DNA from 3 places in the Micromonospora sp. WMMD964 genome. Region 1 is predicted to be linked to each of the others. Evidence: riboswitches for the same ligand, from Rfam matches in the RefSeq annotation. Region 1 holds a riboswitch; each other region holds the start of a gene.
The links. Region 1 has a riboswitch for cobalamin ahead of cobN (cobaltochelatase subunit CobN). Riboswitches for the same ligand answer to the same signal wherever they lie in the genome.

Region 1 (9,559 bases):
TGCGTCCACTCCGCCCCCGGCGGGGTGACCTCCTTGTGGAAGGCCAGGTTGAGGCGACCGTCGAACGCGTCGACCCGCAGCGTGCCCCCGTCGTAGAGCAGCGTCGCCACCCGGCAGACGCCCGCCGCGTCGGGGTCGGCCACCAGCACCTGCTCGGGCGTACCCAACGACGCCGGCAGGCGGATCGGGAACCGCACCGCCCGTTGGGCTTCCGCCAGGTCCGCGGTCCGCTGCGCGGGCAACGGCGACGGGGTGCCGCCGGGCAGCGTCGGGGCGGGTGAGGTGGCGATGCCGACCCCGGCGAAACGCAGCAGCCCGGCGACGGCGTCCGCGACGGCGGCCCGGGTCGGCGGCACCAGCGCGACCAGGAGGGCGACCGACGCCGCCGCGGCGAGCGGGCGCCACCGCCACCGGGGCCGGTCGAGCCGTACGCGGACACCGCCGGTCACGTCGGGCGGCTCGGGTGTGTCCAGCCAGGCGGACAGCTCGCGCAACTCCCGTTCGAGGTCACCCATGTCGGACCTCCTCCCGGTCGAGAAGGCCGCGAAGCTTCGCCAACGCCCGGGATGTACGTGACTTCACCGTCCCCCGGGGCCAACCCAGTGCCGCCACCGTCTCCTCCTCGCTGAGATCGAGGAAGAACCGGCACACGATCACCTCACGGTCCCGTACCGGCAGTCGCCGCAGCGCCCGTACCAGTGCCTCCCGGCGCTCCCCGGCGAGGACCGCGCCGACCGCTTCGTCCTCGGCGACCTCGGACGTCGGGTCCGCCGCCGCCGCCCGCAGGACGAGCCCGTCGCGTCGGCCCCGGGACCGGTGCAGGTTGCGGGTCTCGTTGGCGACGATCGCGAGCAGCCACGACCGGAAGGACGACTCGCCCCGGTAACGGGACAGCTTGCGGTACGCCTTCACGAACGCCTCCTGCGTGACGTCCTCGGAGTCCGAACCCGCACCGAGCAGCACCGCCGTCCGGTACGCGGACGCGGTGTGCCGGGCGACCAGGAGGTCGTACGCCTCCAGGTCACCGGCCCGAGCGCGGGTGACGAGAGTGTCGTCGTCCAGGGGAGCCTCCGTTCGGATCACCCTCATGACACCGCTCACGCGTCGCGGGTTCCACCCGGCGCGGGTCAGGTTGCTCCCATCGGACGTGCAGCGTATTGCCAGGATCCGGTGCTGCACTGGAGGAGGTGTCGAGGAGAGGGGCTGGACATGGGCTGGTTCAACCGCCGGGCACGGGGTGCCGGGACGACTCCGACGAAGCTGGACCGGGAGGCGACCCGCGAGGACCTCGCGGCGCTGGAGGCGTTCGTCGTCGACAAGCGGGGCGTGGAGTTCTACCTGGAGCCGGAGACCACCGCGACGGACACCACGGTGGTGGCGATCGCGCACGACGGTGAGTGGATCCGCCGTCGCACCGGTACGCCTCGCGCGGCGGGGGCGATCGCCCGCAAGCACGCGGTGCCGCTGTACGAGGCGGCGCGCACCGGCTACCCGGAACGGATGCGGACCTGGAGCAGGGCCCACCCGGAGCGCCACGCCCGCTGAGACCCGCCGGCTCAGGCGTCCCCGACGGCTGAGCGGGCCTGCTCGGCGGTCATCGGCTCGGCGTGGCTGGAGACGTACCAGAGGTAGCCGTCGTCGAGTAGTCGGCGGACCAGGCCCAGGTCGGGGCCGTCTTCGGGTCGGCGCAGGTGTGCCGGTGGCGGGTAGAAGCAGTCGCCCAACAGCATGACGCCCGAGTCGGGCACGAGAACGACTGTCGAGTCCGGCGCGTGCCCACCCCCGACGTGCCGCAGGTGCACCCCCACCGGCAACTCCTCGACGTCGGTGAAGGTCCGGGTGGGTGGCAGGACGGTGAAGTCCTCCCAGGAGGCCACCGCCCGTGCCCGCGCCCGGAAGCTCGGGCCGAGGCGAGGGTCGGCGCGTACCTGCTCGTCCAGGTAGTGGTGGCTCCACGGCCGGGCGGCCTCGGCGCGCAGCAGCGGCACGGCCGCCTCGTGCCCGACGATCTCCACGTCGGGCCACGCGCAGGCGCCCCAGACGTGGTCCCAGTGGTGGTGGGTGTAGACGAGCCAGCGTGGCCGCGGTAGCCCGGCCGCGGCGAGCGCGGCCTGGATCTCGCGGGCGTGCGAGGGGCTCTGCCCAGCGTCGATCATCACACTGCCGCGTTCGTCGGCCACGAGGGCGACGCTCGCCTGGACCGCATCCGGGTCGGGATCGCCCGGACAGAGCCAGACCCGGCCGGCCAGGTGGTGGAACTGCGGCGCGACCATGGTGATCGACCTCCGGGATTGATCGCGGACGCTGGTGTGGCGTCCGCCGATCCTAGGCGAGCGGGTCGCCCAGCGCCGTCCCGCCGGACGATCGGCGCAGGCCAGGGCAGGTACGGCCGTCCTTTGCTCTGCATATCCATATGCGCCGGTGACGCTCCGTGCCCGGTGCCTATAGGTATGCAGAGCAAAGGACGCGAAGCATTGATCCGAGGTACTGAAACGCGCGTAGCCGCGGCCCCGGTGATCGCCGAATGTCGATCTGCGCAGCCCGCCGGGCGGGTCTGGACCGGCGTTGACCCGCGGCGGAGGGGTGTGGCAGCATTCGCGGCCTGACGGCAGTGAAGGAAGTCGGTGCGATTCCGACGCGGTCCCGCCACTGTCACCGGGGAGTGATCCCCCCTCGTGAGTCACGGCCGTGTGTCTGCGGTTGGAAGGCCGGGGGAGAGCGTCGATCCGGAAGCCAGGATACTTCGGCCGTCGGGACGTACCCCAGGGCGTGGACACCCGAGGAGGACCCGATGACGCACGGCGTCTCATTCATCGACGACTGTCGTCGTAACCCGCGCGGTGGGAGCTTCGCCGCGCCCGCGACCGGTCACGCCCCGCTGAGCTGAGCACCCGCCGCCGGCCGGGCCCGCCGCTCGCGCTCGCGAGCCGACCGCCCCGCCGGCGTACCGGCTGACGCCGCACCCCCCCCCGCATCGTCGCGGTCACCCACGTGGTGGCCGGGGCGTCACTCACCGGAGCCTGCCGTGCGCATCCTGTTGCTATCCACCGCCGACACCGACCTGCTGGCCGCCCGCGCCAGCGGCGCCGACTACCGGCTGGCCAACCCCGCCCGGGTCGCCGCCGACGACGTGCCCGCCCTGCTCGACGGCGTGAACCTCGTCGTCGTACGCCTGCTCGGCGGTCGACAGGCGTGGCCGGACGGTCTCGCGGCGGTGCTCGAAACCGGCGTGCCGACCGTCGTGCTCGGCGGTGAGGCGCTGCCCGACGCGGAGCTGATGGCCGTCTCCACAGTGCCGTCCGGGGTGGTCACGCAGGCGCTGGCGTACCTGGTCGAGGGCGGCCCGGGCAACCTGGGGCAGCTGGCCCGGTTCCTCTCCGACACGGTGCTGCTCACCGGTGAGGGGTTCGCCCCGCCCGCACCCACCCCGACGTACGGCGTCCACCGTGAGTACCCCACGAATCCGGAGCAGCCCACCGTCGGGATCGTCTTCTACCGGGCGCACGCCCTCGCCGGTAACACCGGATTCGTCGACGTGCTCGCGGACGCGGTCCGCGCGGCCGGCGGCAACCCGCTGCCGATCTTCTGCGGCTCGCTGCGCGGGCTGACCACCGGGGCCGGCCCGCTCGGGCTCTTCGCCCGCTGCGACGCCCTGCTGGTCACCGTCCTCGCGGCGGGCGGCGCCGTCGCCGCGGACGCGTCCGGGGGCGGCGACGAGGACGCCTGGGACGTCGGGGCCCTGGCCGCCCTGGAGGTGCCGATCATCCAGGCGCTCTGCCTGACCAGCACCCGGAAGCAGTGGGCCGACAGCGACGCCGGGCTGTCCCCGTTGGACGCCGCGATGCAGGTGGCCATCCCCGAGTTCGACGGCCGGATCATCACCGTGCCGTTCTCGTTCAAGCAGATCGACTCGGACGGCCTCTCGGTCTACGCCGCCGATCCCGAGCGAGCCGCCCGGGTCGCCGGGATCGCGGTGCGTCACGCCCGGCTGCGGTACCTGCCCAACCCGGACAAGCGGGTCGCCGTGGTGCTCAGCTCGTACCCCACGAAGCACTCCCGGGTCGGCAACGCGGTCGGGCTGGACACCCCGGTCTCGGCGGTCCGGCTGCTCGCCGCGCTGGCCGAGGACGGCTACGACCTGGGCGACGCGCCGCCGCCCACCGACGGGGACGCGTTGATCCACGCGCTGATCGCCGCCGGTGGGCACGACGTGGAGTGGCTCACCCCGGAGCAGTTGGCCGCCGCCGAGGCCCGCATACCGGGGGACACGTACCGGCGGTGGTTCGACCAGGTCCCGACCGAGCTGCGCGAGCGGATGCGGGAACACTGGGGTGAGCCGCCCGGCGAGCTGTACACCGACGGCGGGGACATCGTGCTCGCCGGTCTGCGCTTCGGCAACGTGGTGCTGCTGATCCAGCCGCCACGCGGGTTCGGGGAGAACCCGATCGCCATCTACCACGACCCGGACCTGCCGCCGAGTCACCACTACCTGGCCGCGTACCGCTGGTTGGCCGCGCCCGTCGCCGACGGCGGCTTCGGCGCGGACGCCGTGGTGCACCTGGGCAAGCACGGCACCCTCGAATGGCTGCCCGGCAAGGGCCTCGGTCTGGCCGCCGACTGCGCGCCCGACGCGGTCCTCGGCGACCTGCCGCTGGTCTACCCGTTCATCGTCAACGACCCCGGCGAGGGCACCCAGGCCAAGCGGCGGGCGCACGCCGTGGTCATCGACCACCTGGTGCCGCCGATGGCCCGCGCCGAGACCTACGGCGACCTGGCCAAACTGGAACAACTGCTCGACGAGTACGCGACGGTGCAGGCCCTCGACCCGGCCAAGGTGCCCACCGTGCGGGCCCAGATCTGGGACCTGGTGCGTACCGCCGAACTGCACCACGACCTGCACGCCGAGGCGATGCCCGACGCGGACGACTTCGACGACTTCGTGCTGCACCTCGACGGGTACCTGTGCGAGGTCAAGGACGTGCAGATCCGCGACGGCCTGCACATCCTCGCCGACGCGCCCACCGGGGAGCCCCGCGTCAACCTCGTCCTCGCCGTGCTGCGCGCCCCCCAGATCTGGGGCGGCGCCCACGCCCTGCCCGGCCTGCGGCAGGCCCTCGCCGCCGCCTACTCCCTCGACGAACAGGAGCTGCTCGCGTCACCGGGACAGCGGCTGGCGCTGCCCAGCGCGCTGACCGACACGGTGGACGGACCGGCCGGCACCGCCGCCGACGCGGTCGACCTGCTCGAGGCCCTCGCCCGGCGGCTGGTCGTCGGCATGGAGACGCTCGGCTGGGACGCCGACACCGCCGACGCGGTGGTCGCGGAGGTGACCGGCCGGCCGATCCCGGACGTCGCCGCGGTGCTGCGCTTCGCCGCCACCGAACTGGTGCCCCGGCTGGACCGCACCACCGACGAGCTGACCAACACCCTCGGCGCGCTGGACGGCCGGTTCGTGCCGCCCGGCCCGTCCGGTTCACCCACCCGGGGCCTGGTCAACGTGCTGCCCACCGGCCGCAACTTCTACTCCGTCGACCCGAAGGCCATCCCCAGCCGCAACGCCTGGGACGTCGGGGTGGCCCTCGCGGACTCCCTGCTGGCCCGGCACCTCGCCGACACCGGCGCGTACCCCCGCTCGGTGGGGTTGACCGTGTGGGGCACCAGCGCGATGCGCACCCAGGGCGACGACATCGCCGAGGTGCTCGCGCTGCTGGGCTGCCGCCCGGTCTGGGACGACCGGTCCCGGCGGGTCACCGGCGTCGAGGTGGTGCCCACCGCCGAGCTGGGTCGGCCCCGCGTCGACGTCACGGTGCGCATCTCCGGCTTCTTCCGCGACGCGTTCCCGCACGTGGTGGCGTTGCTCGACGACGCCGTGCGGCGGGTCGCGGCCCTGGACGAGCCGGACGAGGACAACTACCTGCGTGCGCACGTCGCCGCCGACCTCGCCGAGCACGGCGACGAGCGGCGGGCCACCGCCCGGATCTTCGGGTCGAAGCCCGGGGCGTACGGCGCCGGGCTGCTGCCGTTGATCGACGCCCGGACCTGGCGCAGCGACGCGGACCTCGCCGAGGTGTACGCGGTGTGGGGCGGCTACGCCTACGGCCGGGGCCTGGACGGGCGGGAGGCGCGCGCCGACATGGAACGCTCCTTCGCCCGGATCGCGGTGGCGGTGAAGAACCAGGACACCCGCGAGCACGACATCGTCGACTCCGACGACTACTTCCAGTACCACGGCGGGATGGTGGCCATGGTCCGCCACCTCACCGGCGCGGCACCGCAGGCGTACGTGGGTGACTCGGCGATGCCGCACGACGTGCGGACCCGCACCCTGGGCGAGGAGACCCGGCGGGTGTTCCGGGCCCGGGTGGTCAACCCGAAGTGGATCGCCGCGATGCGCCGGCACGGCTACAAGGGCGCGTTCGAGCTGGCGGCCACCGTGGACTACCTGTTCGGCTACGACGCCACGGCCGGTGTGGTCGACGACTGGATGTACGAGCACCTGGCCGCCGCGTACCTGTTCGACGAGACCACCCGGGAGTTCCTGGAGCAGTCCAACCCGTGGGCGCTGCGCGGCATCACCGAGCGGCTGTTGGAGGCCGCCGACCGGGGGCTGTGGGCGAAACCCGAACCGGCCACCCTGGACCGGCTGCGCGACACGTATCTGGCCAGCGAGGGCGACCTGGAGGACCGGCTGTGAGCGCGAGGAGTGAGCCGGTTTTGCGAGCCCCGCAGTCGCGAACGAAAGAAGGCCCAGTGCGGAGCTACCCGTTCAGCGCGGTCCTCGGCATGGCGGACATGCGGTTGGCGTTGCTGCTCAACGCGGTGTCCCCGGCGATCGGCGGGGTGCTGGTGCGGGGGGAGAAGGGCACCGCCAAGTCCACCGCCGTTCGCGCGCTCGCCGCGCTGCTGCCCCCGGTGCGCCGGGTCGCGGGCTGCCGGTTCGGCTGTGACCCGGCCGAGCCGGACCCGGCCTGCCCGGACGGCCCGCACCCGGTCGACGCGACCGCCGAGACCCGTCCGGCCCGCCTGGTCGAGCTGCCGGTGGGTGCCGCCGAGGACCGGGTGGTCGGCTCACTGGACCTGGAGAAGGCCATCGGTGAGGGGGTCCGCGCGTTCGAGCCGGGTCTGCTCGCCGCTGCGCACCGGGGCGTGCTCTACGTCGACGAGGTGAACCTGCTGCACGACCACCTCGTGGACCTGCTGTTGGACGCGGCGGCGATGGGTCGCAGCCACGTCGAGCGGGAGGGTGTCTCGGTCAGCCACGCCGCCCGGTTCCTGCTGGTGGGCACGATGAACCCGGAGGAGGGGGAGTTGCGCCCCCAGCTTCTCGACCGGTTCGGGTTGACCGTCGAGGTGGGCGCCAGCCGCGATCCGGAGGTCCGGGTCGAGGTGGTCCGCCGTCGGCTCGCCGCCGACGCCGACCCGGCCGGGTTCGCCGCCCGCTGGGCCGACGCCGACGCGGAGATCGCCGCCCAGGTTGCCGCCGCCCGCCGTCGACTGTCCGGGGTACGCCTGCCGGACGCCGCGTTGCGGCAGATCGCCGAGGTGTGCGCGGCGTTCGACGTGGACGGGATGCGCGCCGACATCGTCACCGCGCGGACCGCCCTCGCCCACGCCGCCTGGCACGGCCGGGACCGGGTCACCGTCGACGACGTACGGGTGGCGGCTCGGTTGGCCCTGCCGCACCGTCGTCGCCGCGACCCGTTCGACACCCCCGGGTTGGACGAGAAGCGCCTGGACGAGGCGTTGCAGCGCGCCCAGGAGGCCCACCCCGACGACCCGGACGACGACGGCCCGAACGACAGCGGCCCGAACGACAGTGGCCCTGACGACAGTGGCCCGAACGGCGGCGGCCCGGCCGGTCCCGGCGGTCCGAACGGCGGCGACAGCAGCGGTGACGGCAGGGACCACTGTGAACCCGGGCGCTCGGCGGCGCGCGACGGCACCGGCCCGGACGGGCGTGCGGACGGCGTCGATGACTGGCCGCAGCGCCGACCCGGCGACCATGACGACGGTCGGTCGCAGCGCTCGGCGGACGACCGGGGAGGCGACGACCGGGGGCCGGGCAGCCGCGACGGCCGAGGAGCGGCGGCCGGTGCCGACCACCCGGCGAGCGGCGGCGGGGACGCGCAGCCGGTGGCCGTACCCCGGGGTGGGTTGACCGCGCGGCTGCTCACCGCGCCCGGCGTGGGCGACGGGGTGCCCGGGCGACGGTCGCGGGCCCGCACCGGGCGGGGGCGCACCACCGGGGCCCGGGTGCCGCACGGCCGGGTCGCCGCGCTGCACCTGCCGGCGACCGTCCGCGCCGCCGCACCGCACCAGGCGTCGCGGGGACGGTCGACCGGCCCGCTGCGGTTGCGTCCGGGCGACGTGCGCGAGGCGGTCCGCGAGGGGCGCGAGGGCAACCTGGTGCTGTTCGTGGTGGACGCCAGCGGCTCGATGGGTGCCCGGCAGCGGATGACCGCCGTGAAGGACGCGGTCCTCGCCCTGCTCACCGACGCGTACCAGCGGCGGGACAAGGTGGCCGTGATCGCCTTCCGGGGCGCCGACGCGCGCACGTTGCTGCCCGCCACCTCGTCGGTGCTGGCCGCCTCGACCCGGCTGACCGAGCTGCCGACCGGTGGGCGTACGCCGCTGGCCGAGGGGCTGCTCGCGGCGGCCGACCTGCTGCGGGTGGAGCGGCTGCGCGACCCGAGGCGGCGTCCCCTCGTCCTCGTCGTCACCGACGGCCGGGCCACGGCGGGGCACCGCCCGCTGGACCGCGCGGCGGGAGCGGCGGCGGTGCTGGCGGCGACCGGCGCTCCCTGCGTCGTCGTGGACTGCGAGAGCGGCCCGGTACGCCTGAACCTGGCGCGTCGCCTGGCGACGCAGTTGAACGCGCCGCACCACCCGCTGGCCGCCCTCACCCACCCGCACGCCCACGCTGCCGCGCTGCCGGTCGCGGCGTGACGGGAGCACCGATGGCGGGCCGAGACCGCAGGATCGCGCGAAGGGGAGATCGCTGATGCCGCAGGGACAGCCGAGTGTGGTGCCCGCCGACGGGTTGACGACCCGGCAGCGGCGGCACCGGCCGCTACTGATGGTCCACACCGGGCAGATGAAGGGGAAGTCGACGGCCGCGTTCGGGTTGGCGCTGCGCGCCTGGACGGCCGGGCTGCCGATCGGCGTGTTCCAGTTCGTGAAGAGCGCCAAGTGGCGGGTGGGGGAGGAGAACGCCTTCCGGGCCCTCGGCGAGGTGCACGAGCGTACCGGCCAGGGCGCACCGGTGGCCTGGCACAAGATGGGTGAGGGCTGGTCCTGGATCCAGCGCGGCGGCGACGCCGACCACGCCGCCGACGCCCTGGAGGGGTGGCGGCAGATCCAGCGTGACCTGGCCGCCGAGCGCTACGGATTGTACGTGCTGGACGAGTTCACCTACCCGATGAAGTGGGGCTGGGTGGACGTGGACGAGGTGGTCGCCACCCTGGCCGACCGGCCCGGCTTCCAACACGTCGTCGTCACCGGCCGCGACGCCGACCCGCGCCTGGTCGCCGCCGCCGACCTGGTGGCCGAACTGACCAAG
Region 2 (9,559 bases), 3.3 Mb from region 1:
CAGGCGCGCACCACCATGGCGTCGCCGGCCGAGTCGCTGAAGACGTTCGCCGTCTCCCGGCTGCTCTTCGACAACGTGCCGCACGTGAAGAACTTCTGGGTGATGCACGGGCTGTCGGTGGCCCAGCTCTCGCTGAACTTCGGCGTGGACGACCTGGACGGCTCGGTGGTCGAATACAAGATCACGCACGATGCCGACTCGTACGGCACCCCGAACACCATGCACCGCGAGGACCTGCTGCACCTGATCTGGGACGCCGGTTTCCAGCCGGTCGAGCGGGACACCCGCTACAACGTGGTCCGGGAGTACGACAAGGCCCCGTCGCTGGCGCAGCGGCGCGCCGAGCCGCAGCAGGTCTGGGCCTGAGTCACCACGTACCCTCGCAGTCGATGACCGAGCAGAGCGGTTCCGAGCAGCAGGGCGGGTTTCCCCGCCGGGACGCCGAGGGGCGGGTCGCCACCCTGGGTGACCTGCTCGGGGTGTGCCTGGCCGGGGTCGTCATCGGCGCGTTGGCGTTGGTGTTGTTCGACTGGGCGTTCGCCTCGATCGGCGCCGGTGACTTCGGGCACACCAACGGCTGGCTGGCGGTGATCCTGCCGGCGTGGCTGTTCTGGGACGACTTCCGGGCCTGGGATTTCGGTGCGGCGCGGGTGCTGGCGGCGGTGGTCGCCGCGGCCGTGGGCGTGTTCGTCGGTCTGCTGATCGCCGGGTTGGGCGCGGGGCTGCCGCCGCTGCTCTCCGGCGCGTTGGCGGCGGCGGCGTTCACCGTGGCGTACGCGGTGGTCTGGTTCCCGGGCGTCCGCTGGCTGGCCCGCCGGACCGGCTGACCGCTACCGCCCACCGGGCGGATCGACAGTTCCGCCGGCCTCGGCGGGCGACGGAGAGAACGGAGTGGTGCGGGTGAGCGCCGCGCTCAAGTACACGCTGGGCCGGATCGGGCTGTTCGTCGCCGTGCTGGCGGGTCTCTGGCTGATCGACATGAACGTGTTCCTGAAGCTGATGTTGGCGTTGGTCTTCTCCGCCGCGCTCTCCTTCTTCCTGCTGCGCGGGTGGCGGGACGAGATGGCCGGGGAGATGGCCGACGCGACCGAGCGCCGCCGGGCGGAGAAGGAGCGCCTCCGCTCCGCCCTGGCCGGCGAAGACCAAGACCCGAACCAGACCCCGCCCACCGACTCCTCACGTTGATCAAGAGGTTTGCGTCATCGAAGACGGGATCCGTGACGCAAACCTCTTGATCACCCGTGCAGAGGGCGGGGTGAGCCCGGTGGGTGGTGGGTTACCAGTTGGTGGAGCCTGGGACCTTGGGCCAGGGCTTGGACACCGGCTTGATCAGGTACGCGATGCCGCCGGAGCCGCCGGAGGTGCCCCCGCTGGCGTTGGTGCGCTTGGTCCGCAGCCAGATCTGTTCGAACTGCGCGCGCTTGTAGACGTTGCGCACCACGTCGTTGCTGGACGAGGCGGGGTCGTTGACGATCACGTCGCCGTCGGCGGTGAAGCCGACCACCACGAAGAGGTGTCCGGAGGTGCCGTAGTTCGCCCCGTCCAGCTCGCTGGCGAGGAAGGACTGGCTGGTCACGACGGGGATGCCGGCGGCGATGAATCGTTCCAGCTCGTCCAGCGAGTGCAGTCGGGTGACCCGCCCCTCCAGCCCGGGGAAGCCGGCCGCGTACGCGGTGTTGAACGGCCAGTTGCCCGCCCCGTCGTACGCGTAGTCGTAGGTCATCCGGGCCGCGTGGTTGACGGTGGGGTCGGGGTAGGTCGGGTCCACCCAGGAGGTGTCGGCCGCCGACGGCCTACGACCCCAGTACTCGACCACCATCTCCGTGGAGGTCGGTGAGCACCACGCCTCGCCGCCGCCGTCGTACTCGGGGTAGTGCCCGGCGTGCACGTTCTGCGAGTAACGCGGCACGGGCAGCTCGACGCCCCAGGCGATGTGCCCGGCGCTCGGCGTCACGGTGAACCGGTCCGGCACCGTGGAGCTCATCGCGCCGAGCATCCGGACCACCGGCGCGGCGGTCTGCCCGGGTGCCCGGTAGAGGGTCAGCCGCAGCTGGTACGACCGCAGCAGCACCCCGGCGGCGGCGTCATCGATGCTGAAGGTGTCGGTCCAGATCGTCGACCAGGGATCGCCCTGCCGCTCGACGCTGGTCCGCTTGATGTCGGTGTCGCCGGACGCCCAGCGACCCATGACGTACCACGGGGTCTGGTCACCGCTGGTGTAGCTGCCCTGCATCTCCACCTGGATCCAGGTGCCGGCGGGGGTCTCCGCGTTACATGAGGCGATCAGCTCGGTGGCGTCGAACCCGATCCGGGTCACCGGTGAGGTCCAGGTTCCGTACTCCCAGGTGCGGGCGGCGCCGGTGTGCGGGTCGACGTATTCGGTGGTGCCGGCCGGGCGGGCCAGGGTGAGGCCCGCCCGGGGGCCGGGCGCCACGCGGGTGCCGGACCGGTCGCCCCGGTGCCAGTCGGCGGGCCCGGACCAGTCCTGGAAGGTGATCTGCTCGTCGTGGCTGACGGCGGGTGGGCGGGCCGCCGTCGCGGGCGCGGCGGTGGCGAGCAGGGTGAACGCGGTGACGCCGGCGAGGGCGGCCGCGTGCAGGCGGGATCTGGCCATTGGTGCTCCGCGGTGTCGAGAGGGGCATCGTCGCTGGTCAGTTTTCCGCCCGGAGAGAAGTTTCGCCAGATGTTGGTGGGTGGAAAATCATTGCCGCCGAGATGATCGGCTCGGGATGGACAAGCCAGCGATCGATATTGATATGACCATGTGACAGGTGGTGAAGTGTCCTTCACCGAGCGGGATCTCCCGCCCATCGAGGAGGTAGTCCATGGCCCTCCGCACGTCCAACCCCCTCCGCCGCGTCCTGGTGCTCGCCGTCGTCGCCGGGCTGGGAATCGTCACCGTCGCCACCGGCCCCGTCGCCGCCCAGCCGGCGCCGGACCGGACCGCCGAGCCGGCCGCCGCCGGCTACCGGGTGCTCGGGCCCCGGACCCTCGCCGACCGCAACGCGGTGGCCCGCACCGGAGCCGCCATCGACTACTCCGAGCACGGTGTGCTGCACATCTCGGCGACCGCCGCCGAGGCTGCCGCGATCGGCAAGCTCGGCTTCCGGCTGGAACCCCTGGCCCCGCCGCCCAACGCCGAGCGCGGCGCCGGTGAGATCGGCACGCTGGCCTTCCCGCCCGCCGACTCCAACTACCACGACTACGCCGAACTGACCGCCGTCGTGAACCAGGTCGTCGCCGACCATCCGGCGATCGCCCGCAAGATCAGCATCGGATCGTCGTACGAGGGCCGCGACCTGATGGCGGTGAAGATCTCCGACAACGTCGGCACCGACGAGAGTGAACCGGAGATCCTGTTCAACGCCCAGCAGCACGCCCGTGAGCACCTGACCGTCGAGATGGCGATCTACCTGCTCAACCTCTTCACCGACAGCTACGGCAGCGACTCCCGGATCACCAACATCGTCAACAGCCGGGAGATCTGGATCGTGCCGACGGTCAACCCGGACGGCAGCGAGTACGACATCGCCACCGGGTCGTACCGGTCCTGGCGCAAGAACCGGCAGCCCAACAGCGGTTCGTCCAACGTGGGCACCGACCTGAACCGCAACTGGTCCTACAACTGGGGTTGCTGCGGCGGCTCGTCCGGCAGTACCTCGTCGGAGACCTACCGGGGGCCGTCGGCGTTCTCCGCGCCCGAGACGCAGGCGCTGCGCAACTTCGTCAACGGCCGGGTGGTCGGCGGCGTGCAGCAGATCAAGGCGAACATCGACTTCCACACGTACTCGCAGCTGGTGCTCTGGCCGTACGGCTACACCACGGCGAACACCGCGGCGGGTATGAGCGCGGACCAGTACAACACCTTCGCCACCATCGGGCAGCAGATGGCGGCCACCAACAACTACACACCGCAGCAGTCCAGCGACCTCTACATCACCGACGGGGACAGCATCGACTGGATGTGGGCAACCCACAACATCTGGGCGTACACCTTCGAGATGTATCCCGGCTCGTCCAGCGGCGGCGGCTTCTACCCGCCCGACGAGGTGATCCCCGCGCAGACCTCGCGCAACCGGGAGGCGGTGCTGATGCTCAGCGAGTACGCCGACTGCCCGTACCGGGCGATCGGCAAGCAGGCGCAGTACTGCGGCGGTGGTGGTGGCACCACGGTCTGGTCGGACACCTTCGAGACGGCCACCGGCTGGACCGTCAACCCGTCCGGCACCGACACCGCCACGGTCGGCGCGTTCGAACGGGGTGCCGCCCAGGCGACCACCTCCTCCGGCGCCAAGCAGCTCACCCCGTACGCCGGTTCCAACGACCTGGTCACCGGTCGGCTCGCCGGATCGGCAGCCGGTGACTACGACGTCGACGGCGGTGTGACGAGTGCCCGCTCCCCGGCGGTGACCCTGCCGTCGTCCGGCACGCTGACGCTCTCGCTGGCCTGGTACCTGGCGCACGGCTCGAACGCCTCGTCGGCGGACTACCTGCGGGTGAGCGTGGTGCACAACGGCGGTACCACCGCGCTGCTCACCCAGGCCGGCGCGGCCACCAACCGTAACGGGAGCTGGGCGGTCGCCAGCCTCAACCTCAGCCCGTACGCCGGCCAGTCGGTACGCATCCTGGTGGAGGCGGCGGACGCCTCCGGCGCCAGTCTGGTAGAGGCGGCTGTGGACAACGTCACCATCACGTCCTCCTGATCGGGTGGGGCCCCGCTCCGCCCGGCGGGGCCCCACCACCCGCCTCCGAGGTGCCGTATCCGGGACATATCCCGCACTGCGCGACGGTCCGGTTGATCGTCCAGCGCCGATCGACCCCTGGTCGATCCGGCACGTCGTGGCGGTGCGCTACCGTCTTAGCGACCAGTCCGCAGCGAAGCCGGTGCTAACCCGGCGCTGTCCCGCAACTGTGATGCCCCACTCCGGTGGGGACGAGCCAGGTCGCCTACGGATCGGTCGCGATACGCGCTCTCGAGGAAGGGCGCCTCGTGGGCGGGCGTACGAAAGTCCCTGTCGGCGAAGCACCACACTCCTCGACCGACAGGAGGCCCCCATGAACAGACGTACCCCTCGGCTCTTCGCCGCGACCCTCGCGGTCGCCGCGCTCGCCCTCGGCGCCTGCGCCGAGAAGGCCGACGACAAGCCGAGCGCCGGCACCGCGGCCGCCGCCTACCCGGTCACGGTCGGCGCGCTCACCCTCGACAAGCGTCCCGAGAAGATCGTCTCGCTGTCGCCCACCGCCACCGAGATGCTCTTCGCCATCGGTGCCGGCCCGCAGGTGACCGCCGTCGACGACCAGTCCAACTACCCGGCCGACGCGCCCAAGACCGACCTCTCCGGCTTCCAGCCCAACGCCGAGGCCATCGCTGGCAAGAGCCCCGACCTGGTGGTCCTCGCCAACGACACCAACAAGATCGTCGACCAGCTCACCAAGCTGAAGATCCCGGTCTACCTCACCCCGGCGGCGACCACGCTCGACGACTCGTACCGGCAGATCACCGAGCTGGGCACGCTCACCGGGCACGCCGACCAGGCCGACGACGTCGCCACCCGGATGAAGGACGACATCACCAAGCTGGTCAAGGACCTGCCGCAGCGCACCACGAAGCTCACCTACTTCCACGAGCTGGGCCCGGAGCTGTACAGCGCCACCAGCAAGACCTTCATCGGCTCGCTCTACAGCCAGGTCGGGCTGACCAACATCGCCGACCCGGCCGACGCGGACGGCAAGAACGGCGGCTACCCGCAGCTGTCCCAGGAGTTCGTCGTCAAGGCCAACCCGGACTTCGTCTTCCTGGCCGACTCCAAGTGCTGCCAGCAGAACGCCGACTCGGTCAAGGCGCGCAGCGGTTGGGCCGGGCTCACCGCGGTCAAGAACAACCAGGTGATCGCGCTGGACGACGACATCGCCTCCCGCTGGGGCCCGCGCGTCGTCGACCTCCTCCGGGTCATCATCGACGCGGTCGCCAAGGTGCCCGCGTGACCCCGACCCGTCGGTGACCGGGCCGCTGTCGGCGGCCCGGTCCGTCGGGCCACCACCGGTGGCCCGGCCCGCCGGGCTGCGCAAGCGTTGGCTGGTCGCCGGAGTGTTCGCGGTGCTCGTCGCGCTCGTCGCCGGGGTGTCCCTCGGGCCGGTCAGCCTGCCCGCCGGCAGCGTCGCCGCCGAACTGCTCAACCTGATCCCGGGCGTCCACCTCGACAGCGGCCTGTCCGAGCGGGAGATCGCGATCGTCACCGAGTTGCGGCTGCCCCGGGTGGTGCTGGCCCTGCTCGTCGGCGGCCTGCTCGCCCTCGCCGGGGGCTGCTACCAGGGCGTCTTCCGCAACCCGCTCGCCGACCCGTACCTCCTGGGGGTGGCCGCCGGCGCCGGCCTCGCGGTCACCGCGGCGATCGCCCTCGGCGGCGCCGGCCGGGAGGGGGCGATCTCCGGGCTGCCGATGACCATCCCGTTGGCCGCGTTCGCCGGGTCGCTGCTCGCCGTGACGATGACCTACGTGCTCGGCGCGGCCGGCGGGCGCAGCCACTCACCGGCGATGCTGATCCTGGCCGGGGTGGCGGTCTCCGCGTTCCTCTCCGCCGGGCAGACCTACCTGCTGCAGAAGCACGCCGACAGCATCCAACCGGTCTACTCCTGGCTGCTGGGTCGGCTCGCCACCGCCGGTTGGCACGACGTGCTGCTGGTGCTCCCGTACGCCGTGCTGACCACTGTGGTGGTGCTGCTGCACCGCCGTGAGCTGGACGTCCTGGCCGTGGGTGACGACGAGGCGAAGAGTCTGGGCCTGCACCCGCAGCGCACCCGCTACCTGTTGATCGCGGCAGCTTCCCTGGGCACCGCGGCGGCGGTATCCGCCACCGGCCTGATCGGCTTCGTCGGCATCATCGTGCCGCACACCGTCCGGCTGCTCGCCGGGTCGAGCTACCGGATGATCCTGCCGTTGTCCCTGCTGTTCGGCGGTGCGTTCCTGGCCCTGACCGACGTGGTGGCCCGCACCGCCGCCGCCCCGGCCGAGGTGCCGATCGGAGTGGTGACCGCCCTGCTGGGCGGCCCGTTCTTCGTGATCGTGCTGCGCACCGCCCGGCGGGTGCTCACGTGAGCCGCGAACCCGTCGCCGACCCGTCCGCCGCCGGCTCTTCCGGCGGCGTACCCGCCGTCGAGGTGCGCGGCCTGCACGTCGACCTCGGCGGCACACCGATCCTGACCGGCGTCGACCTCACCGTCGCCCCCGGCGAGTGGGTCACCGTGATCGGCCCGAACGGCGCCGGCAAGTCGACCCTGTTGCGCGCCGTCGGCGGCCTGCTGGCCGCGCCCGAGGCCATCACCCTCTTCGGTACGCCGAGCACGGCGCTGCGCCGCCGGGACCGCGCCCGGGTGGTGGCCACCGTGGCACAGTCGCCGGTGGTGCCGGCCGGCATGTCGGTGCTGGACTACGTGCTGCTCGGCCGGACCCCGTACATCCCGACGCTGGGCCGGGAGTCGACCGCCGACCTCGACGCCGTGCACGAGGTGCTCGGGCGACTGGACCTCACCGGCTTCCACCGTCGCGAGCTGGCCACCCTCTCCGGCGGTGAACGGCAGCGGGTGTTCCTCGCCCGCGCGCTCGCCCAGGGGGCGACACTGCTGCTGCTCGACGAGCCGACCAGCGCCCTGGACATCGGTCACCAGCAGGAGGTACTGGAGCTCGTCGACCAGTTGCGCCGTGAGCACGGCCTGACCGTCCTCGCCACGATGCACGACCTCTCCCTGGCCGGCGAGTACGCCGACCGGATGGTGATGCTCGCCGGCGGTCGGGTGGTGGCCGCCGGGTCCCCGTCGGAGGTGTTGACCGAGCACCTGCTCGCCACCCACTACCGGGCCAGCGTCCGGGTGGTCCCGGGCACCCACGGCCCCCTGGTGGTCCCCGTCCGCCCCACCCGCCCCGACCCCCTCGGGGCTCGTGGGTCAGGCGCCCAGGTCGATGACGGAGAAGAGGGCGCCCTGGGGGTCGCGTAGGGCGGCGAACCGGCCCGACGGGATGTCCCGGGGTGGGACCAGGATCGTTCCGCCCAGCTCGGCGGCGCGGGCCGCGGCGGCGTCCGCGTCGGTGACCGCGAAGTACACCGTCCAGTACGCGGGCAGGTCGGCCGGGAAGTCGTCGGCCAGCGGCGGCATCATCCCGGCGACGATCTGCGTCCCGAGCCGCCAACCGGTGTACGTCACGGGCCCCACCGCCTGGTCGTCCGGCTGCCAGCCGAACACCAGCTCGTAGAAGACCTTCGCACCCTCCGGGTCGGGGGTGACCAGTTCGTTCCAGCTCATCGCGCCCGGCACGTTGAACACTTCGGCACCGGTCATCGCCAGGGGTTGCCAGACGCTGAAGGTGGCGCCGGCCGGGTCGGCGAAGACGGCCATCCAGCCTCGGTCGAACACCTCGAACGGCGGTACGACGACCTGCCCACCGGCCCGTTCGACCCGGCCGGCGACCAGCTCCGCGTCGTCGGTGGCGACGTACGTCGACCAGATCGGCACCTGGTCCGGGATCGCCGGTGGCCCGGCCCCGGCGACCGGCTTCCCGTCCAGCAGGAAGACCGTGTAGCCACCCGCCTCGGGTTCCGGTGTCACCCGGCCGGTCCAACCGAACAGTTCCGGGTAGAAGCGCCGCGCGTCGTCCAGGTCCGGGGTGGCCAGGTCGGCCCAGCAGGGCGTACCCGGCGGGACGGTGCTCACGTCAGGACCCCTCTCACCCCGGGGCGACCACGGCGGCCCCCTGCGGGAATCCTGGCACCGTCCCGCCGCGGCTCGGGGCGGAAACGGACGAATCGTCAGCTGAACCGGCGACCCTCGTCCCGTCGGTAGGCCCAGCCGGCGAGCGTGGCGAGCAGCACCACCCAGACACCGAGCATGATCAGCGCCAGCGGTTGGACGCGGTAGTCGCTGACCGCCGCCCACATCAGCTCGGCCGCACCCCGGGTGGGCAGGAACGGGGCGATGGTCTCGATGAATCCGGGCGCGTCGCCCGGCGCGGAGAGCAGCCCGCCGCCGAACGCGAGCGGCAGGAAGACGACCTGCGCGACGACGATCGCCGCCTTGCTCGGCAGCGAGTAGCCGATGGCCAGGCCCATCAGCGTGAACGGCACCGAGATGACGGCCACGGTGCCGATGGTCAGCAGGAACGCCGCCGGGGTGGTCTCGGCCGCGGTCAGCGTCGCGCCGATCACGACGACCGGGATCAGCGAGAGGTACGTCAGTGCCAGACCGGCCAGCACACGGCCCGCGAACCGGGGCGCCGGTCCGGCCGGCAGGGTCCGGGTGTACGGGTTCCAGGGCTGGTCGCGGTCCTCGGCGACGCCGACGCCGTACTGGAAGATGTTGGCGCTCATCACCGAGAAGGTGACCATCGACGCGGTGGCGAGAGTGGCCCCGACCGAGTCGTCACCGGCGAACGGCACCACGAAGAAGATCATGGCGGCGGCCGGGAAGAAGGCGCTCCCGAAGACCGCCACCGGAATCCGGATGATCTCCAGGAGTTGGTATCGGGCGTGGACCAGGGCGAGTTGCACGGCGGCCTCCTCAGACGGTG
Region 3 (9,559 bases), 680 kb from region 1:
TTGAAGCTCGCCGTCGTACCGAAGGCCGTCGGCGCCGACTACTGGAACACGGTGAAGGCAGGCGCGGAGTGCGCCGCGCAGCGCGCCGGGGACGTCACCGTCCAGTGGGACGGGGTGACCACCGAGACCGACGTCGAGGGCCAGGTCAACCTGATCCAGAACTTCGTCACCAAGAAGGTCGACGGCATCGTCTACGCGGCGACCGACTCCAGCGCCCTGGCGCCGGCCACCGACCAGGCGCTGGCCGCCAAGATCCCGGTCGCGATGATCGACTCCGGCACCAGCCCGCAACCGTCGAGCGTGCCGCTCTTCGCCACCGACAACCGCGCGTCGGCGACCGAGGCGGCGAAGCTGCTCGCCAAGGAGCTGGGCCCCGGCAACCACGACGTGGCCCTGGTCGAGTTCCAGCCCGGATCGCAGACCAACACCGAGCGGGTCGAGGGCTTCAAGGCCGGCCTCGCCCAGTTCCCCAACCTGAAGCTGGTCGGCCAACAGCCGAGCAAGAGCGACGTCAACGAGGCGCGGCGGGTCACCGAGAACATCCTCACCGCCAACCCCAACCTCAAGGGCATCTTCGCGGCCAACGAGCCGAGCGTGCTCGGTGCCGCCCAGGCCATCCAGGCGGCGGGTAAGTCGGGCAAGGTGGTCATCATCGGGTGGGACGCCGCCCCGGACGAGGTGGCCGGGCTGCGCAGCGGTCAGATCTCCGCGCTGGTCGTGCAGAACCCGTTCAAGATGGGCTACTTCGGCGTCGACAAGATGGTCAAGCACCTGCGGGACAAGGCGCCACTCGCGTCGGCCGACACCGGCGTCACGTTCGTCACCAAGGAGAACATCGACTCGGCGGAGATCAAGGCGGTGCTCGAGCCCAGCTGCGCCAACCCGCCGGTGCAGTGATGGGAACGACTCCGACGGCAACCGCCGACACCGACGAACTGTCACCCGCCGGGGAACCGCCGGTCCTGGAAGCGCGTGGCATCGTCAAGCGGTTCGGACACGTCGAGGCGTTGCGGGGTGCGGACTTCACCGTCCACCGAGGTGAGGTGGTCGCGCTGATCGGCGACAACGGCGCCGGGAAGAGCACTCTGATCAAGACGCTCTCCGGTGTGCATCCTCCGGACGAGGGCGAGATCCGGGTGAGCGGTCGCCCGGTGCAGTTCTCGACCCCGGTCGACGCCCGCCGCGCGGGGGTGGAGACCGTCTACCAGGATCTCGCCGTCGCCGACGACCTCAGCGTGGCCGCCAACCTGTATCTCGGGAGGGAGATCCTGCGCTCCGGACCGCTCGGTCGGCTGGGCCTGCTGGACAAGCGCGCCATGCGGCAGGGCGCCGCCGCGGCACTGGACGAACTCGGTGTGCGGATCCCACGGGTCACCACCCCGATCGCCATGTTGTCCGGCGGGCAACGGCAGTGCGTCGCGGTGGCCCGGGCCATCATCTGGGCGACGAACGTGGTCATCCTCGACGAACCCACCGCGGCACTCGGTGTGGTCCAGACCGGGCGCGTTCTCGACGTCGTCCGACGCGCCCGTGACGCCGGCATGTCGGTGGTGCTGGTGAGCCACAACATGCCGCAGGTGCTCGACATCGCCGACCGGGTCGAGGTGCTGCGCCTCGGCCGCCGCGCGGCCCAGCTCCGCGCGGACGAGGTCACCACCGACGACCTGGTCGCGGCGATGACCGGCAGCACCAGCGCGGATCGGGACGAGCGGTGACGGCGGGCGTCCCGGCCGACGGCGACGGCGGGCACGGCCGATGACCGGTCCCCTCGCTCGGATGACGACAGTGGCCGCCGCCCGCCCGCCGCTGCGGCTCAGTCCACTGGGCTTCGGCGCCTCGCAGGGCGGCAACCTCTTCCGGAGGACGTCGGACGAGGATTTCGCCGCCGCCGTCGACACGGCGTGGGCCGGGGGCGTCCGATACTTCGACACCGCGCCGCACTACGGGCTCGGCCTGTCCGAACGGCGTCTGGGAGCCGCCCTCCGCTCCCGCCCCCGTGCCGAGTACGTGGTGTCCACGAAGGTCGGTCGGCTGCTCGTGCCGTCGCCGGAGACCGCGCACCGGCGTGATCCGGAGGGGTTCGACGTGCCCGCCGACCACCGACGGGTCTGGGACTTCAGCCGCGACGGCGTACACCGCTCGGTGGAGGCGAGCCTTCGACGCACCGGCCTGGACCGGATCGACGTGGTGTACCTGCACGACCCGGACGACCATTGGGAGCAGGCCGCGTACGAGGCGGTGCCGGCGTTGGTGGAGTTGCGCGAGCAGGGCGTGATCGGCGCGATCGGCGCGGGCATGAACCAGTCGGCCATGCTGGCCCGCTTCGTCACGGAGACCGACGTGGACGTGGTGATGTGCGCCGGCCGGTACACACTGCTGGAGCAGGGCGCGTTGACCGACCTGTTGCCCGCCGCGCAGGCCCGCCGCGTCGGCGTGGTGATCGCCGGGGTCTACAACTCCGGGCTGCTGGCCCGGGACCTGCCACCGAGCGACGCCGCCTACGACTACCGGCAGGCGCCGGTCGAGGTGATCGGTCAGGCCCGGCGGATAGCGCGGGTCTGCCAGACGTACGGCGTCACGCTGCCCGAGGCGGCGTTGGCGTTCGTCCGTCGGCACCCGGCCGTCGTCTCGACCGTGGTCGGCGTGCGTGACGCGGTCCAGGCGACCGAGACCCTGCGTCGCTTCGACACCGACGTCCCGGACCAGCTCTGGGCGGCACTGTACGAGGTGGGGCTGCTCGACGTGCAGCCCTGAGGGTCAGCGGTCAGGATCGCGGCGTCTCGGTCGTGGTCGCCTCACCGTCGTCGGGCAGCCCCTGCAACGACTCCTCCACACCGATCAGGTGGTTCGCCATCCGGGTGCGGGCCCGCTCCGGGTCACGCGCCACCAGGGCCTTCAGGATCGCCACGTGTTCGTCGTGGGTACGCCGGTCCGCGCCCTCCTCGTGCAGGCTCCGCCAGAGCCGCCCGCGGATGGTGCGACCGGCGAACGCCTCGATCAGGCCGACGAGCACCGGATTCTCGGCGTGCACGGCGATGATCCGGTGGAAGGCGATGTCGATCTCGAGGATGCGTTCGTGGTCCTGCGGTGACTGGCCGACCATCCGGGCCGCCTCGTCGAGGAGTTCCCCCGCCTGGGCGAGGGCCTCGTCGGTGATCCTGGTCGCGGCCAACCGGGCCGCCTCACACTCCAGCAGCCGCCGGACGGTGTGGATGTGCCGTGGGTCGCCCTGACCCTGGAAGTCGACCACGAATCCCATCGGGGCCAGCAGTTGCGGTGCGTCGAGGTTGGTGACGTAGGTGCCGTCACCCTGACGGATGTTGACGATGCCGAGGATCGACAGCGCCGACATCCCCTCGCGCAGGGAGCCGCGCGAGACGCCGAGCGACTCCGCGAGGTCCTTCTCGATCGGCAGACGGTCCCCGGGCTTGAACTTGCCGTCCAGGATCATCCGCTTGATGCCGTTCACCACTTCGTCAGTGCGAGACATGACCCCCCTAGCGGCCGGCGGATGTGGCCGTCCCACCCGCGATCACGTACGGCTCCGGAGATGACACGGTAGTCGGGTCCGCCGCCGCCCAGTAGTGGCCGTCGGGAAAGCGGTAGAGCGCGATCGATTCGGGGCGCATTCGGGTGGAGTAGCCGGGCTGGTCGGGCAGGACGTAGCCGCTGCCCGAGCCGGTGTCGCTGATGACGCACGGGTCGGTGAAGTGCTCGTGCAGGTGGTCGACGAACTCGGTGACCCGGTTGGTGAGATCTCCCGAGACCGCGACGTAGTCGAGCACCGACACGTGTTGGACCATCTCGCACAGCCCGACGCCCCCGGCGTGTGGGCAGACCGGTACGTCGAACTTCGCGGCGAGGAGCAGCACGGCGACGATCTCGTTGATGCTGGCCAGCCGGCCGGTGTCCAACTGGCAGAAGTCGATGGCCCCGGCCTGGAAGAGCTGCTTGAACATCACCCGGTTGTGACAGTGCTCGCCGGTGGCGACGCCGATCGGGGCGACGGCCCGGCGGACGGCCGCGTGGCCCAGGATGTCGTCCGGGCTGGTCGGTTCCTCGATCCACAGCGGCTTGAACCGGGCGAGGGCGGTGACCCACTCGATGGCCTGACCGACGTCCCACACCTGGTTGGCGTCGATCATCAGGTTGCGGTCCGGGCCGAGGATCTCCCGGGCGATCGCGCACCGGCGGATGTCGTCGTCGAGGTTGGCGCCCACCTTGAGCTTGACGTAGCCGTAGCCGCTGTCGACCGCTTCCTGACACAGCCGGCGCAGCTTGTCGTCGCCGTAGCCGAGCCACCCGGCCGAGGTGGTGTAGGCGGGGTAGCCGGTCCGGTCCAGCTGGGCGAGGCGGTCGGCCTTGGTGCTCTCCTTGGCCCGCAGGATGGCCAGTGCCTCGTCCCGGGTCAGCGCGTCGGACAGGTAGCGCAGGTCCGCGATGTCGACGAGTTGTTCGGGGGACATGTCCACCAGGAGCCGCCACAGCGGCTTGCCGGCGAGCCGGGCGACAAGGTCCCACGAGGCGTTCAGCACGGCCGCGAGCGACAGGTGGACGACGCCCTTCTCGGGACCGAGCCACCGCATCTGCGAGTCGGACGTGAGGAGGCGGTAGACCGCCCCCATGTCGGCCGCCATCGTCGCCACGTCCAGGCCGACGAGGAGCTGTGCCTGGTGGACCGCCGCGGCGGCGACGATGTCGTTGCCCCGACCGATGGTGAAGGTCAAGCCGTGGCCCGCGAGCGGCGCGCCCACGCTGTCGGTGCCGTCGGTGTGCAGGACGACGTAGGCCGCCGAGTAGTCGCCGTCCTTGTTCATGGCGTCTGACCCGTCAGCGGTCAGGGAGGTGGGGAAGCGGACGTCCTCGACGGTGACGGCAGTGATCTGCGGCATGCGCTCCTCGCCCGATTAGGCAAAAGATCAGATGATCATTCGGAGTATACGGAGGCTGGATCAGGCGCGTCAACGACGGCGATCACCCGGTCGGTGCAGACATCCAATGTCTCTGGTCGGTGATGACCGACGGGTAATCGGCCGTTCGCGGGTGCCGCGTTCGGATCCCGGACGACCGCCAGGATGGCGCCGAAGCCCGCACGGCGGGCCGAGTGTCCGCGTTCGACCCCTGTGGTCGAGGACTTCGGCGCAGCTCAAGGGCTTGCGTTGTTCGATGTGGACCGCCGGCCGGTGATGCGTGTCGGGTCGCGAGCGGCCGCCCGTCAGTCGGATCGAGGGCGAGAATCGGCGGTCGAGCGGTGTTCTTGAAGATTAGATGTTCGCCTCCGTTGAGCGTATCGACGGTGGATTATGAGCAAGGTTCCTTACATCTGGATCCTGCATACATCGCATCTTTGTGGACCGCCGTCGTCGTACTGCGGGGTCGTCGGCATTCGGGCCCGTCTGGGACCGGGCGGCCGGGCCGCGCTCGGGTGACGGTCGTCACCGCCTCCGTCGCCGACACGCCGACACCGACATGTGGGGTGTGACAACCGCTGGGTCCCTATATATGGTGTCGAGCGCAGCTGGTTCGGCCGCTCATCCGGAGCGATCGAGGCAAGAGGGAACCCGGTGGAAATCCGGGACTGTCCCGCAGCGGTGAGTGGGAACGACAGCCGTCATCAGCACTGGGCCACACGGTCTGGGAAGCGACGGCCGGTAGGAGACCGGCGAGCCCGGTCGTGCCCACGAGTCCGAAGACCTGCCAGCGCGCCGCGTACCCGGACCCGGGTGTGCGGCGGTCCGAGGCCGCGTGGGACGGCTGACGCCACCTGACCCCCGCCGCCGGCGTGGCGTCCGTCGGTGTCTGTCTCCCCGCGTTCGGGCCCCCAGGTCTCGAACTCCGAGGAGCGAGTGGTGACAGTCACCGAGGCAGTCCCGGCCAGTGCCGACGCGGCCCAGCGGCGGACGCCGATGCAGGTCCGCAAGCGCGACGGCGGCACCGAACCCGTGGACGTGAACAAGATCGTCCGGGCGGTCGAGCGGTGGGCCGACGACCTGACCGACGTCGACCCGATGCGCGTCGCCACCCGCACGATCAGCGGCCTGTACGACGGCGCGACGACAGCCGAGCTGGACCGGCTGTCCATCCAGACCGCGGCCGAGATGATCGGTGAGGAACCGCAGTACTCGCGCCTCGCCGCCCGGTTGCTGGCCGGCTACGTCGACAAGGAGGTGCGTCGGCAGGGCATCGCCTCGTTCAGCGCGGCGATCCGGACCGGCCACACCGAGGGCCTGATCGGAGACGACACCGCCGCGTTCGTCGCCGCCCACGCCGCGGTGCTCGACGAGGCCGTCGACGCGGACGGCGACCGGCGGTTCGAGTACTTCGGGCTGCGCACGGTGTACGACAGGTACCTGCTGCGCCACCCCACCAGCCGGCTGGTGCTGGAGACCCCCCAGTACTGGCTGCTGCGGGTGGCCTGTGGCCTGTCCCGTACGCCGGACGAGGCGGTCGGCTTCTACCGGCTGATGTCCAGCCTGGCCTACCTGCCCAGCTCGCCGACCCTGTTCAACTCCGGCACCCGGCACACCCAGATGTCCTCCTGCTACCTGGTCGACTCACCGCTGGACGAGTTGGACTCGATCTACGCGCGCTACGCCCAGGTCGCCAACCTGTCCAAGTTCGCCGGTGGCATCGGCATCGCGTACTCCCGGGTCCGGTCCCGGGGCGCCCTGATCCGGGGCACCAACGGGCAGTCCAACGGGATCGTGCCGTGGCTGCGCACGCTGGACGCGAGCGTCGCGGCGGTCAACCAGGGCGGCCGGCGCAAGGGCGCGGCGTGCGTCTACCTGGAGCCGTGGCACCCGGACGTCGAGGAGTTCCTGCACCTGCGGGACAACACCGGCGAGGACGCCCGCCGCACCCACAATCTGAACCTGGCCAACTGGGTGCCCGACGAGTTCATGCGCCGGGTCGAGGCCGACGAGATGTGGTCGCTGTTCGACCCGCACGAGGTGCCTGAACTGCCCGACCTGTGGGGGGAGCGGTTCGACGCCGCGTACCGCGAGGCCGAGGCGCAGGGCCGCTACGTCCGGCAGGTCCCGGCGCGGGAGCTGTACGGGAAGATGATGCGGACCCTGGCCCAGACCGGCAACGGGTGGATGACCTTCAAGGACGCGTCGAACCGGCTGTGCAACCAGACCGCCGAACCGGGCAACGTGGTGCACCTGTCCAACCTCTGCACCGAGATCGTCGAGGTGTCCAGCGACGCCGAGACCGCCGTGTGCAACCTCGGCTCGGTGAACCTCGCCGCCCACCTCGTCGACGGTGGCATCGACTGGGAGCGGCTGCGCGCCACGGTCCGTACCGCGGTGACCTTCCTCGACCGGGTCATCGACATCAACTACTACCCGACCGCGCAGGCGGCGGCGAGCAACCCCCGCTGGCGGCCCGTCGGGCTCGGGCTGATGGGCCTGCAGGACGTCTTCTTCGCGCTGCGGCTGCCGTTCGACTCGCCGGCCGCGCGGGAGCTGTCCACCCGGGTCAGCGAGGAGTTGTACCTGACCGCGCTGGAGACCTCCGCCGACCTGGCCCGCCGGGTCGGTGCGCACCCGGCGTACCCGCAGACCCGGGCCGCGCGGGGCGACCTGCAACCGGACCTGTGGGGCGTCGAGGGTACGCAGACCGCCCGGTGGGACGCGCTGCGGGAGCAGGTCGCGGCGCACGGGCTGCGTAACTCGCTGCTGGTGGCCGTCGCCCCGACCGCGACCATCGCCTCGATCGCCGGGTGCTACGAGTGCATCGAGCCGCAGGTGTCCAACCTGTTCAAGCGCGAGACGCTGTCCGGGGAGTTCCTCCAGGTCAACACCGCTCTGGTCCGCGAGCTGAAGGCCCGTGGTCTGTGGACCGACCGGATCCGGTCGGCGATCAAGCGGGCCGAGGGGTCGGTGCAGGACATCGCCGAGCTGCCGGTCGGTGTCCGGGAGTTGTTCCGCACCGCGTGGGAGCTGCCGCAGCGGGCGCTGATCGACCTGGCCGCCGCCCGTGCCCCGTTCATCGACCAGTCGCAGTCGCTGAACCTGTTCCTGGCCGCGCCGACCATCGGCAAGCTCTCCTCGATGTACCTGTACGCCTGGAAGGCCGGGCTGAAGACCACCTACTACCTGCGCTCGCGCCCCGCGACGCGGATCCAGCAGGCCACCGTCAGCGCCGTCGCGCCCGTCGCTGTCGCGCCCGTCGCGCTCGACGCGGAGGCGCTGGCCTGCTCGCTGGAGAACCCCGAGTCGTGCGAGGCCTGCCAGTGACCGTCGCCGACACCACCGCCACCACCGCCGAGACGAGGACCACGCACATGCTGCTCGACCCCGGGATGGACCTCACCCTCCGCCCGATGCGCTACCCGCACTTCTTCGACCGGTTCCGCGACGCCATCCGCAACACCTGGACGGTCGAGGAGGTCGATCTGCACGCCGACCTCACCGACCTGGACAAGCTGTCGCCGGCCGAGCGGCACCTGGTCAGCCGCCTGGTGGCGTTCTTCGCCACCGGGGACACGATCGTCGCGAACAACCTGGTGCTCAACCTGTACCAGCACGTCAACAGCCCCGAGGGTCGCCTCTACCTGTCCCGGCAACTGTTCGAGGAGGCTGTGCACGTCCAGTTCTATCTCAATCTGCTCGACACGTACGTGCCCGACGAGACCGAGCGGTTCGAGGCGTTCGCCGCGATCGAGAACATCCCCTCGATCCGCCGCAAGGCCGAGTTCTGCTTCCGCTGGATCGACTCCCTGGGCGACCTGCGGGAGCTGCGCTCGCGCGAGGACCGGCGGGCGTTCCTGCTCAACCTGATCTGCTTCGCCGCCTGCATCGAGGGGCTGTTCTTCTACGGGGCGTTCGCGTACGTCTACTTCCTGCGCTCCCGTGGCCTGCTGCACGGGCTCGCCTCCGGCACCAACTGGGTGTTCCGCGACGAGTCCATGCACATGGCGTTCGCGTTCGACGTCGTGGACACCGTCCGCGCCGAGGAGCCGGACCTGTTCGACGACGACCTCGCCGACCATGTGCGGCAGATGCTCACCGAGGCCGTCGAGTGCGAGGTGCAGTTCGCCGAGGACCTGTTGGGCCAGGGTGTGCCCGGCCTGACCCTGGCCGACATGCGGGAGTACCTCCAGCACGTCGCCGACCGTCGCCTCGCCCAGCTCGGCATCGCCCCGCACTACGGGTCGGGCAACCCGTTCGCCTTCATGGAGTTGCAGGACGTGCAGGAGCTGTCCAACTTCTTCGAGCGGCGGGTGTCCGCGTACCAGGTCGGGGTGACCGGCACCGTCGCCTTCGACGACGACTTCTAGGCGGCGACCGGTCCGGGGGCCCGGCGTCGCTTGGTGAGCCATCGCATCACGTGCAGGGGGTGCGACGCCGGGTCCGGGATCGGGTGGAAGACGTGTTCCACCACGCCGTCGGCGACGACCAGGGTCAGCCGCTCGTAGAGCGTCATGTCACCAGCGGTGCGGGTCGGCAGCCGCAGCGCGGTGGCCAGGGTCAGCCTCGGGTCCGGGATCAGTGGGTAGGGCAGCCGCAACCGGTACGCCAGTTCCCGCTGGTACCCGGTCGACTGCGCGGACAGG

Region 2: linked by a shared signal. The riboswitch ahead of O7616_RS06675 (ABC transporter substrate-binding protein) and the one ahead of cobN (cobaltochelatase subunit CobN) in region 1 are both predicted to bind cobalamin.
Region 3: linked by a shared signal. The riboswitch ahead of O7616_RS18560 (ribonucleoside-diphosphate reductase subunit alpha) and the one ahead of cobN (cobaltochelatase subunit CobN) in region 1 are both predicted to bind cobalamin.

What each region holds. Positions count from the first base shown of each region.
Region 1 is NZ_CP120860.1:4,745,764-4,755,322, reverse strand. It holds gene O7616_RS21905 (hypothetical protein) at 1-515, opposite strand, end outside; gene O7616_RS21900 (RNA polymerase sigma factor) at 508-1,083, opposite strand; gene O7616_RS21895 (hypothetical protein) at 1,210-1,545, shown strand; gene O7616_RS21890 (MBL fold metallo-hydrolase) at 1,557-2,273, opposite strand; cobalamin riboswitch at 2,615-2,744, shown strand; gene cobN (cobaltochelatase subunit CobN) at 3,026-6,694, shown strand; gene O7616_RS21880 (putative cobaltochelatase) at 6,715-8,946, shown strand; gene cobO (cob(I)yrinic acid a,c-diamide adenosyltransferase) at 9,002-9,559, shown strand, end outside.
Region 2 is NZ_CP120860.1:1,413,710-1,423,268, forward strand. It holds gene mqnE (aminofutalosine synthase MqnE) at 1-366, shown strand, start outside; gene O7616_RS06655 (hypothetical protein) at 390-827, shown strand; gene O7616_RS06660 (DUF4229 domain-containing protein) at 901-1,185, shown strand; gene O7616_RS06665 (C39 family peptidase) at 1,277-2,614, opposite strand; gene O7616_RS06670 (M14 family zinc carboxypeptidase) at 2,826-4,703, shown strand; cobalamin riboswitch at 4,827-4,963, shown strand; gene O7616_RS06675 (ABC transporter substrate-binding protein) at 5,056-5,985, shown strand; gene O7616_RS06680 (iron ABC transporter permease) at 5,999-7,096, shown strand; gene O7616_RS06685 (ABC transporter ATP-binding protein) at 7,093-7,992, shown strand; gene O7616_RS06690 (VOC family protein) at 7,942-8,706, opposite strand; gene O7616_RS06695 (ABC transporter permease) at 8,802-9,539, opposite strand; gene O7616_RS06700 (ABC transporter ATP-binding protein) at 9,550-9,559, opposite strand, start outside.
Region 3 is NZ_CP120860.1:4,061,950-4,071,508, forward strand. It holds gene O7616_RS18535 (ABC transporter substrate-binding protein) at 1-897, shown strand, start outside; gene O7616_RS18540 (ATP-binding cassette domain-containing protein) at 897-1,715, shown strand; gene O7616_RS18545 (aldo/keto reductase) at 1,777-2,754, shown strand; gene O7616_RS18550 (FadR/GntR family transcriptional regulator) at 2,765-3,490, opposite strand; gene O7616_RS18555 (enolase C-terminal domain-like protein) at 3,498-4,892, opposite strand; cobalamin riboswitch at 5,503-5,717, shown strand; gene O7616_RS18560 (ribonucleoside-diphosphate reductase subunit alpha) at 5,907-8,240, shown strand; gene O7616_RS18565 (ribonucleotide-diphosphate reductase subunit beta) at 8,288-9,283, shown strand; gene O7616_RS18570 (MerR family transcriptional regulator) at 9,280-9,559, opposite strand, start outside.